DNA from 2 places in the Sphaerisporangium sp. NPDC005288 genome. Region 2 is predicted to be linked to the other one. Evidence: riboswitches for the same ligand, from Rfam matches in the RefSeq annotation. Region 2 holds a riboswitch; the other holds the start of a gene.
What was found. A riboswitch is a leader RNA that binds a small molecule or an ion and turns the genes downstream of it on or off. The one in region 2 is predicted to bind cobalamin.

Region 1: linked by a shared signal. The riboswitch ahead of ABZU32_RS13075 (ribonucleoside-diphosphate reductase subunit alpha) and the one ahead of ABZU32_RS10565 (cobaltochelatase subunit CobN) in region 2 are both predicted to bind cobalamin.

The regions. Positions count from the first base shown of each region.
Region 1 covers NZ_JBEXGT010000011.1:89,042-93,449, reverse strand. The annotation lists gene ABZU32_RS13085 (hypothetical protein) at 1-1,023, opposite strand, end outside; gene ABZU32_RS13080 (tripartite tricarboxylate transporter substrate-binding protein) at 1,270-2,232, shown strand; cobalamin riboswitch at 2,355-2,562, shown strand; gene ABZU32_RS13075 (ribonucleoside-diphosphate reductase subunit alpha) at 2,682-4,408, shown strand, end outside.
Region 2 covers NZ_JBEXGT010000008.1:108,895-113,302, reverse strand. The annotation lists gene ABZU32_RS10565 (cobaltochelatase subunit CobN) at 1-1,672, opposite strand, end outside; cobalamin riboswitch at 1,728-1,853, opposite strand; gene cobG (precorrin-3B synthase) at 1,940-3,505, shown strand; gene ABZU32_RS10555 (cobalt-precorrin-5B (C(1))-methyltransferase) at 3,729-4,408, opposite strand, start outside.

The DNA of each region.
Region 1 (4,408 bases), on a different contig from region 2:
CACCGCCCCGACGACCGCGAAGGTCGCCAGGCCCGCGCCCGCCCACACGCCGCCGCTCTCGTGCAGGCCGCGCAGCATCGCCGGGTCGATGCCGAGAGGGATGCCCGCCAGCCAGGCGAGGCGGCTGACCGAGTAGAGCAGCGGGATCACGACGGCGGCGGCGGTGGCGAGGCGCGCCCAGGCGGCGGTGCGCGCGCGGGCGGCGGCGGGCACGTCGCCGTCGCGGCCGCACCGGCCGCAGGCGCCCCGGCCGCGGCGCTGCCACGACAGGACGGCGGCGCCCACGAGGAATCCGCCGGCCAGGGACCATGCCTGGTTCAGCAGCGACCAGTCGAACACGGTGGAGTAGTCGATGCCCTTGGGCCAGCCGAAGGGCGCGCCGAGGATCAGCATGGGGGCGTATCCGGTGAGGGCGAGCAGGTCGGCGCCGGGGACCAGGACCATCAGGGAGAGGGCGGCGGCGTAGCCGAAGGTCAGCAGCGCCGCGCGCGGCAGCCCGCGCGGGCGCACGGCGTGGCGCCCGGCCATGGCGAGCACCGCGACCGAGGTCGCGAGCAGGACGCCGGCGAAGACGGGTGCGGCGACCTCGGCGGAGACCCCGCGCAGGACGGGCGCGGCTCTTGCCGAAGACGGGCCCTCGAACGGGTACCCCCTCCCCGTCATCGTCCAGGACAGCGCCACGAAGCCGTAGACGGCGGCCCACGCCGCGGCGGCGTACCCGGTCCACCCGCCCGCGACCGCTCCGCCGCGCGGCGCCGCCCCCGGCGCCGCCCCCGGGGCCGCGCCCGCACGGCCGGACGGCAGGCCCGCCCTGTCGCCGGATGCGGTCGCGTGGCGGGACCGGACGTCCGTCGCCTCCTCGGAGGCGTCCGTGCGCCTGGACGGGGCGCCTGCGGTGTCCTTCGGCGTGGACGCGTGGCGGAGCGGGGCGCCGACCGGCGTCGTGGACGTGTGCGCGGGGCCGGGTGGGTTTCTCGGCGGGTCCGCGGGGGTGCTGGGCGGGGTGGTCGGTGCGGGGGACACGGTCGCTCCCTTGGGGGACGTGGGTGGGGTGCGCGGACTCGCGCGTTCCCACGTTCCATCGGGCCGCCGGGCCGCCGACTCCCCCCGGGACGGGAACCTCGTCCCCCGTACGGGGGATCGTGACGATCCGGGCGCCGGCGCGGAGTCCAGAGGGGTTCGCAGCGGACGGCCCGCCGGGGGAGGCGGGCGTGTGTGTGGAGCTGGAAATGGGCATTTAGTTCAATAACGGGGGAAAGGGCGTGAAGTATGCGTCGTCGGCAGGTGCTCGCGCTCGGTGCCGGGCTCGTGGCGCTGGCGGCGGGATGCGCCGAACCCTCCGGTCCGCGCAGGCTCGGGTCCGCGACCCTGCCCGTCGTGGTACCAGGCCCGTCCGGCGGCGAAGCCGATCGCGTCGCGCGAGCGCTCAAAACGGTCGCGGAACGCGACGCCCTGGTGCGGGAGCTCCAGGTGGTGAACAGGCCCCAGTACACCGCGCTGAGCGAGTTCGGCCGGGCGCGGCGCCCGGGGCAGGTGCTGCTGGCCGACCCCGAGCTGGTCGGCACGGTCGGCGCGGCGCGGCAGGCGACCGCGTTCGCGGGAACCACGCCGCTGGCCCGGCTGTGCGGCGAGTGGGAGGCCCTGGTGGTGCCGGGCGGCTCCCGCCTCGCGACCTTCGGCGCCTTCGCCGACCTCGTGCGCCGCGACCCGGGCGGGCTCGCGCTGGGCGGCCGGGCCGAGGGCGGGGTGGACCACGTGCTGTTCGGCATGCTGGCGCAGAGCCTCGGCGTGGACGCGCGCCTGCTGCGCTACGTCGCCTACCCCACCAGCCGCGAGGCGGTCACCGCCCTGGCCAAGGGTGAGGTGGGCGCGGTCCTGGCCGGCCAGAACGGCGTGCGCGCCGCCCTGAAGGCCGGTGAACTGCGCGCGCTCGCCGTCTCCTCGCCCGACCGCCTCCCCGGCGTGGAGGCGCCGACGCTGCTGGAGTGCGACACGCACGTGGACTGCGCGAACTGGCGCGGGCTGGTCGGGCCGGGCGTCCTGTCCGAGGCCGACCGGGCCGCGCTGACCGGGATGTGCCACGACGTCGCCGGCTCTCCGCGCTGGAGGGAGGTGTGCGCCCGCAACGGCTGGGCGCCGCTGTACCTGGACGGGGAGGACTTCCGGCAGTGGCTCCGTGTCGAGTCCGCCCGCCTCGGCCGCGCCCTCGGCGAACTCGGCCTGCGCGTCTGAGGCGCCGCATCGCACCAAGGGAGCGGGGCCGTGCCGAGGCGGCCGGGGCATCGCCCGCGCCCGCTTGAGTGGGGTCGCGTACACAACCTGTGGGGGTGCTTGCGCTCGGGGCCACTAGATGTAGGATCCTGATCGTCGCTGGTTCGCCCCCCGGGGCGACGTGAGAGGGAACCCGGTGAGATTCCGGGGCTGCCCCGCAGCGGTGAGCGGGAACGAAAGCCGTCATATGAGCACTGGGCCGCGATAGTCGGCGGCCTGGGAAGCGACGGCCGGTAGGCATGTGCCAGGCGCCCGCGAGCCCGAAAACCTGCCGGTGACGCTGGAGTCGTCCAGGCCTCGAGGGTGGGCCGCGTGACGGGGTCGTCCGGCGTGCCCGCAGGGTGCCGCTCACCGGACGTGCGCCGCCGCGTGCCCTCGTACGGGGATTCGAGCGCACGAGGAGAGAGCACGTGACCGTGACACGCGATTTGCCGCCGTCCCACTCGCGGGAGGACGACGGTGGCGGAGGCGGGCGGCGGGCCGCGGACCGGCGCCTGGCCATCGAGGAGGCGGCCGCGCGGGTCATCGCCGACCCGGCCAACTCCCGGGTCGCGGCGCGCCTGCTGGCCGAGGAGATCGCCGAGGAGACCGCCGCGCACGGCGTGCGGTCGTTCTCGCAGTCGGTCGCCGCCACGCACGAGGCCGGCCTGGTGCAGGACGCCCTCGCGAAGTTCGTGCGGGACAACGCCGCCGAGCTGGACGCCCTCGTCGACCCCGAGGGGGACGCCCGGTTCGAGTACTTCGGGCTGCGCACCGTCTACGACCGCTACCTGCTGCGCCACCCGGTCACCCGCGGCGTCCTGGAGGCGCCGCAGCACTTCTTCCTGCGCGTGGCGTGCGGCCTGGCCGACGGCGTCGCCGAGGCGGGCGAGCTGTACCGGCTGATCTCGACGCTGTCGTACCTGCCCAGCTCGCCGACGCTGTTCAACTCCGGCGCCCGGCGCCCGCAGCTGTCGTCGTGCTTCCTGCTCGACTCCCCGCGCGACGAGCTGGAGGCCATCTACGAGCGGTACGGACAGGTGGCGCGGCTGTCGAAGTACGCCGGCGGCATCGGCATCTCCTGGACCCGCGTCCGGTCGCGCGGCTCGCTGATCCGGGGCACGAACGGGCACTCCAACGGCATCGTGCCGTGGCTGCGGACGCTGGACGCCAGCGTCGCGGCGGTCAACCAGGGCGGCCGGCGCAAGGGCGCGGCCTGCGTCTACCTGGAGCCGTGGCACGCCGACGTCGAGGAGTTCCTCGAACTGCGCGACAACACCGGCGAGGACGCCCGCCGCACCCACAACCTCAACCTGGCCAACTGGATCCCCGACGAGTTCATGCGCCGCGTCGAGGCCGACGGCACCTGGTCGCTGTTCGACCCCAAGGACGTCCCCGAGCTGGTCGACCTGTGGGGCGAGGAGTTCGACCGCGCCTACCGGGCGGCCGAGGCCGCCGGCCGGCACGTCCGTCAGCTGCCGGCCCGCACGCTGTACGGCCGCATGATGCGCACGCTCGCCCAGACGGGCAACGGCTGGATGACCTTCAAGGACGCCGCCAACCGGGCCTCCAACCAGACCGCGCGCCCGCAGAACGTCATCCACCTGTCCAACCTGTGCACCGAGATCCTGGAGGTCACCAGCGACGCCGAGACCGCCGTGTGCAACCTCGGCTCGGTCAACCTGGCCGCCCACCTGGTGGACGGCGAGGTCGACTGGGCGCGGCTGCGGGCGACGGTGGCGACGGCGGTGCGCTTCCTGGACAGGTCCATCGACCGGGGGTTCTACCCGACGCCCGAGGCGGAGGCGGCCAACCGCCGCTGGCGCCCGATCGGCCTCGGCGTGATGGGCCTGGCCGATGTGTTCTTCGCGGCCCGCCTGCCGTTCGACTCGCCCGAGGCGCTGGCGCTGTCCACGCGGATCGCCGAGGAGATGGCCCTGGCCGCCTACGGCGCCTCGGCCGCCCTGGCCGCCGCGCACGGCGCGCACCCCTCCTACGCCGACACCCGCGCCGCCGGTGGAGTGCTGCACCTGGACCATTTCCCGCAGGCGACCCCGGCCCACCCGCAGGAGTGGGAGGCGCTGCGCGCGAGGATCGCCGAGACGGGCCTGCGCAACTCGCTGCTGCTGGCCGTGGCGCCCACGGCGACGATCGCCTC
Region 2 (4,408 bases):
CCTCGTCCCGCAGCCAGCGGTAGGCGGCCAGGTAGTGGTGGCTCGGCGGCAGGTCCGGGTCGTGGTAGATCGCGATCGGGTTCTCGCCGAACCCGCGCGGCGGCTGGACCATCACCACGACGTTGCCCGCGCGCAGCGCCGCCAGCACGATCTCCCCGCCTGGGTCGCGGGAGCGGTCGACGAACAGCTCGCCGGGCGGCGGGCCCCAGTGCCGCTCGACGCGGGCGCGCAGGTCCCCGGGGAGCGTCGCGTACCAGGCGCGGTAGCGGGCGGCGGAGATCCGCACCGGGTTGCCGGCGAGCTGCTCCTCGGTGAGCCAGTCCTGGTCCTGGCCGCCGGCGGCGATCAGCGCGTGGATCAGCGCGTCGCCGTCCAGGTCGGCCACGCCGGGAAGCCCGTCCTCGCCGTCGGGGCCGATGTCGTACCCGTCCGCGCGCAGAGCGGCCAGGAGGCGGACGACGCTGGCCGGGGTGTCCAGGCCGACCGCGTTGCCGACCCGGGCGTGCTTGGTCGGGTAGGCCGACAGCATCACGACGATCCGCCGCTCCTCGCGGGGCACGTGCCGCAGGACGGCGTGCCGCACGGCGATCCCGGCGACGCGGGCGGCGCGCTCGGGGTCGGCCACGTAGACCGTCAGCCCGTCCTGGTCGACCTCCTTGAAGGAGAACGGGACGGTGATGATCCGGCCGTCGAACTCGGGGATGGCCACCTGGGAGGCCGCGTCCATCGGGGAGAGGCCCTCGTCGCTCTCCTCCCACGCCCGCCGGCCGCTCGTCAGGCACAGGCCCTGCAGGATCGGCACGTCGAGCCCGGCCAGCGCGCCCACGTCCCACGCCTCGTCGTCCCCGCCGGCCGAGGCGGTCGCCGGGCGCGTCCCTCCGGCGGCGAGCACGGTGACGACCAGCGCGTCCACCTCGCCGAGCACCTGGAGCAGCTCCGGCTCCGCCGTGCGCAGCGAGGCGCAGTAGACGGGCAGCGGGCGGCCTCCGGCGTCCTCGATGGCGTCGCACAGCGCGTGCACGAACCCGGTGTTCCCCGCGACGTGGTGGGCGCGGTAGTACAACACCCCCACCACCGGCCGCGCGCCGGTCCGTCCGTCCACGATCGTGACCGGGGCGCTCTGGTCTCCGTTCGCGGCCGGGATACCGGCCGCCTCCCGCCTCCCCTCGACGGGAGGATCGGCGGTCACCTCCCCGCCCGTGCCTGCGTCCTGCCCCACCGGAGGTTCGGGCTCCGGGCGTTCCAGGACGCCCCAGGCGGGGGTGGCCTCGGGCGGGGCGAAGCCGTGGCCGGTGAGCAGCACGGTGTCGGACAGGAAGCGGTGCAGCTCGGCCAGGTTCGCCGGGCCGCCGTGCGCGAGGTAGGCGTGCGCCTCGGCGCACACTCCTCCGGGGACGGTGGACAGCTCCATCAGCTCGGCGTCGGGGGCCTGCTCGCCGCCGAGCACCACCACCGGGCGGGGGCCGGCGAGCAGGGCGTCCAGGCCCTCCTGCCAGACCCGCCGCCCGCCGAGCAGGCGGACGACGACCAGTTCCACGCCGTCCAGCAGCTCGGGGAGGCCGGCGGCGGTGAGCCGGGCGGGGTTGCCGAGCCGGTACGGCAGGCCGCACGCGCGGGCGCTGAGCAGGTCGGTGTCGGAGGTCGACAGCAGGAGCAGGGGGAGATGGCGCACGGCACATCCTCACTCGGGGTCCGCGCCCCGGGTCGTGGGTCCACACGGCGGCCTGGAGTCTCCTGGCTTCCGGATCGACGCATCACCCCGGCCTTCCCGCCCGTTGCCGGGCCGTGGCCTTGGTGGGGTTGACTCCCCGGTGACAGTGGCGGGACCGCGCCGGACTCACACCGGCTTCCTCCAGTACCGTCGCCCTCCATCAGATCATGTCGTCCGACTTATTGCGAGATGTCGTTATTGCGATCAGCCGGGGTTACCATCCTCACCGTGGCCGCCGCCGACTTCTCCACCCCCGCGAGCGCGAACGAAACCATCCGCCCGCCCGGCCAAGTCCCTCCCGACGGCGCCGGTTCCCCGGCCCGCCCAGCCGACAGCGCCGGTTCCCCGGCCCGCCCGGACGGCGGCGCCGCTTCCCCGTCCCGGTCGATCGGCGGCGCCGGCTCCCCGGCCCGGTCGCGGCCGGACGCCTGCCCCGGGGCCCTGCAGACCCATACGGCGGCGGACGGCGCGGTCGCCCGCCTCCGGACGCCGGGCGGCCTGCTCACCCCCGACCGGCTGCGCGTCATCGCGGACGCCGCCACCACGTGGGGATCGGGCGTGATCGAACTGACCTCGCGCGCGAACGTGCAGGTGCGCGGGCTCGGCGAGGCGGACGGCCAGGCGTTCGCGGACCGGATGGCCGCCGCCGGGCTGCTGCCCTCGGCCACCCACGAGCGGGTGCGCAACATCCTCGTCGGCCCACTGTCCGGCCTCGACGGGCGCGGCCTCGCCGACGTCATCCCCCTCGTCCGCGCGCTGGACGACGCCGTGCTCGCCCGGCCCGCCCTCGCGGAGCTGCCGGGCCGTTTCCTGTTCGCCCTCGACGACGGCCGCCGCGACCTGCTCCCCCTCCACGCCGACCTCACCCTCCTCCCCACCCGGCCCTCCCCCGTCGCCGGCTACACAGGGGCCGGGAACGAACCCGGTCCGGGCGGGTCCATAGAAGCCCGGGACCCGGGGCACGGGGCGGGCATCGCCGGATGCGTGCTGCTGCTCGCCGGGCAGGACACCGGGCTGCGGTTCCCCCTTGCCGACGCGGTGCCCGTGATGGTGGCCGCCGCCGAGGCGTTCCTGGCCGAGCGGACCGCCCAGGGCACCGGCGCATGGCGCGTCGCCGAACTCATCGACGGCCCCGCCGCGATCACCGCCCGCCTCACCACCGGCACTCCCCAGGTCTTCCCCGCCATCCGCACCGGCCCGGACGCCGCGACGACGGATACGGCCGGGCGTACGGACACCGGGAAATCTCCCGGGATCGTCGTCATGGCGGACGGGCGGGTGGTGCTGGTCGTCCTGGCCGCGCTGGGCCGACTCACCGCCGCCCAGGCGCACGCGGTGGCCGAGGCGGCCGACGCGGGAAGCGCGGAGGTCCGGCTGACCCCGTGGCGCACCCTCGTGATTCCCGGCATCGCGCCTGCCGAGGCCGCGGCGTGGACATCCCGCCTGGCCGCCGCCGGGCTGGTGACCGACGCGGCATCCTCATGGGCCGGAGTCACGGCCTGCACGGGCCTGCCGGGCTGCGCCAAATCGCTCGCCGACGTCCGGTCCGACGCGACCCGGGCCACCTCGCACCCGCCCCCCGCCACCGGACCGGCCCTGACCGGACACCGGCCGCTCCCCGTGCACTGGGCGGGATGCGAGCGTCGCTGCGGACGCCCCGCCGGCCCGGCCGTACTGGTGACCGCCACCCCCGACGGCTACCACGTCGAGTCCCCAGGCACCTCCGAACACCACACCACCCTCCCGGCCACGGCCACCGCGGTCGCCAGAGCACGCACCGGCGACCATCGATAGCACGTGACAGAGGGACGCCTAGTGCGCTGTCCACGAACGTTCACCGGCTCGGGCGCCGTAACAGGCGCCGGCATCGCCGTACCACGACCCGCCGACCCGGCGCCGATCACCTCCAGCACGTGGCCGGAGGTGGAGAGCCGCGCCCAGTGAACGCACGTGGACACCGCACCAGATCCGGCCGGGGGTAGAGAACCGTGCCCGGGGAACGTATGTGGTCACCGCACTAGGTGCGGCCGACGATGGTGCCGGCTCTGTCGATGACGATGACGTCGACCTCCACCGGGGCGCCGCGCAGGACGTCCAGGGCGGTGGCGCGGGCGCGGGCGGCGATCAGGTCGCCGAGGGGCACCCCCGCCTCCCGGCAGAGGGTGAGGGCCTGGAGGGCGGTGTTGGCGTCCCGCACCCGGGCCGCCAGCGCCTCGTCGCCGCCCGCGCCGAGCACCATCGCCGCCAGCGCCTCGGTGCTGACCTGCGAGCGGCCCGAGTGCAGGTCGAGATGCCCGTCGGCGAGCTTGGACAGTTTGCCGACGCCCCCGGCCACGGTGAGCCGGGGGACGGGGTGGCGGCGCAGGTACTTCAGGACGGCGCCCGCGAAGTCGCCCATGTCGAGCAGCGCGTCCTCCGGCAGCCCGTACAGCTCGGCGGCGACCCGCTCGGAGGTGCTGCCGGTGCACGCCGCCACGTGGCGGTGCCCTGCGGCGCGGGCGACGTCCACGCCGCGCCGGATGGTGTCGATCCACGCCGAGCACGAGTAGGGCACCACGACGCCCGTGGTGCCGAGGATGGACAGGCCGCCGAGGATGCCGAGCCGGGGGTTCCAGGTGCGGCGCGCAAGCTCCTCGCCGCCGTCCACGGAGATCTCGACGACCACGTCGCCGGCGGCTCCGTGCGCGGCGGCGACGC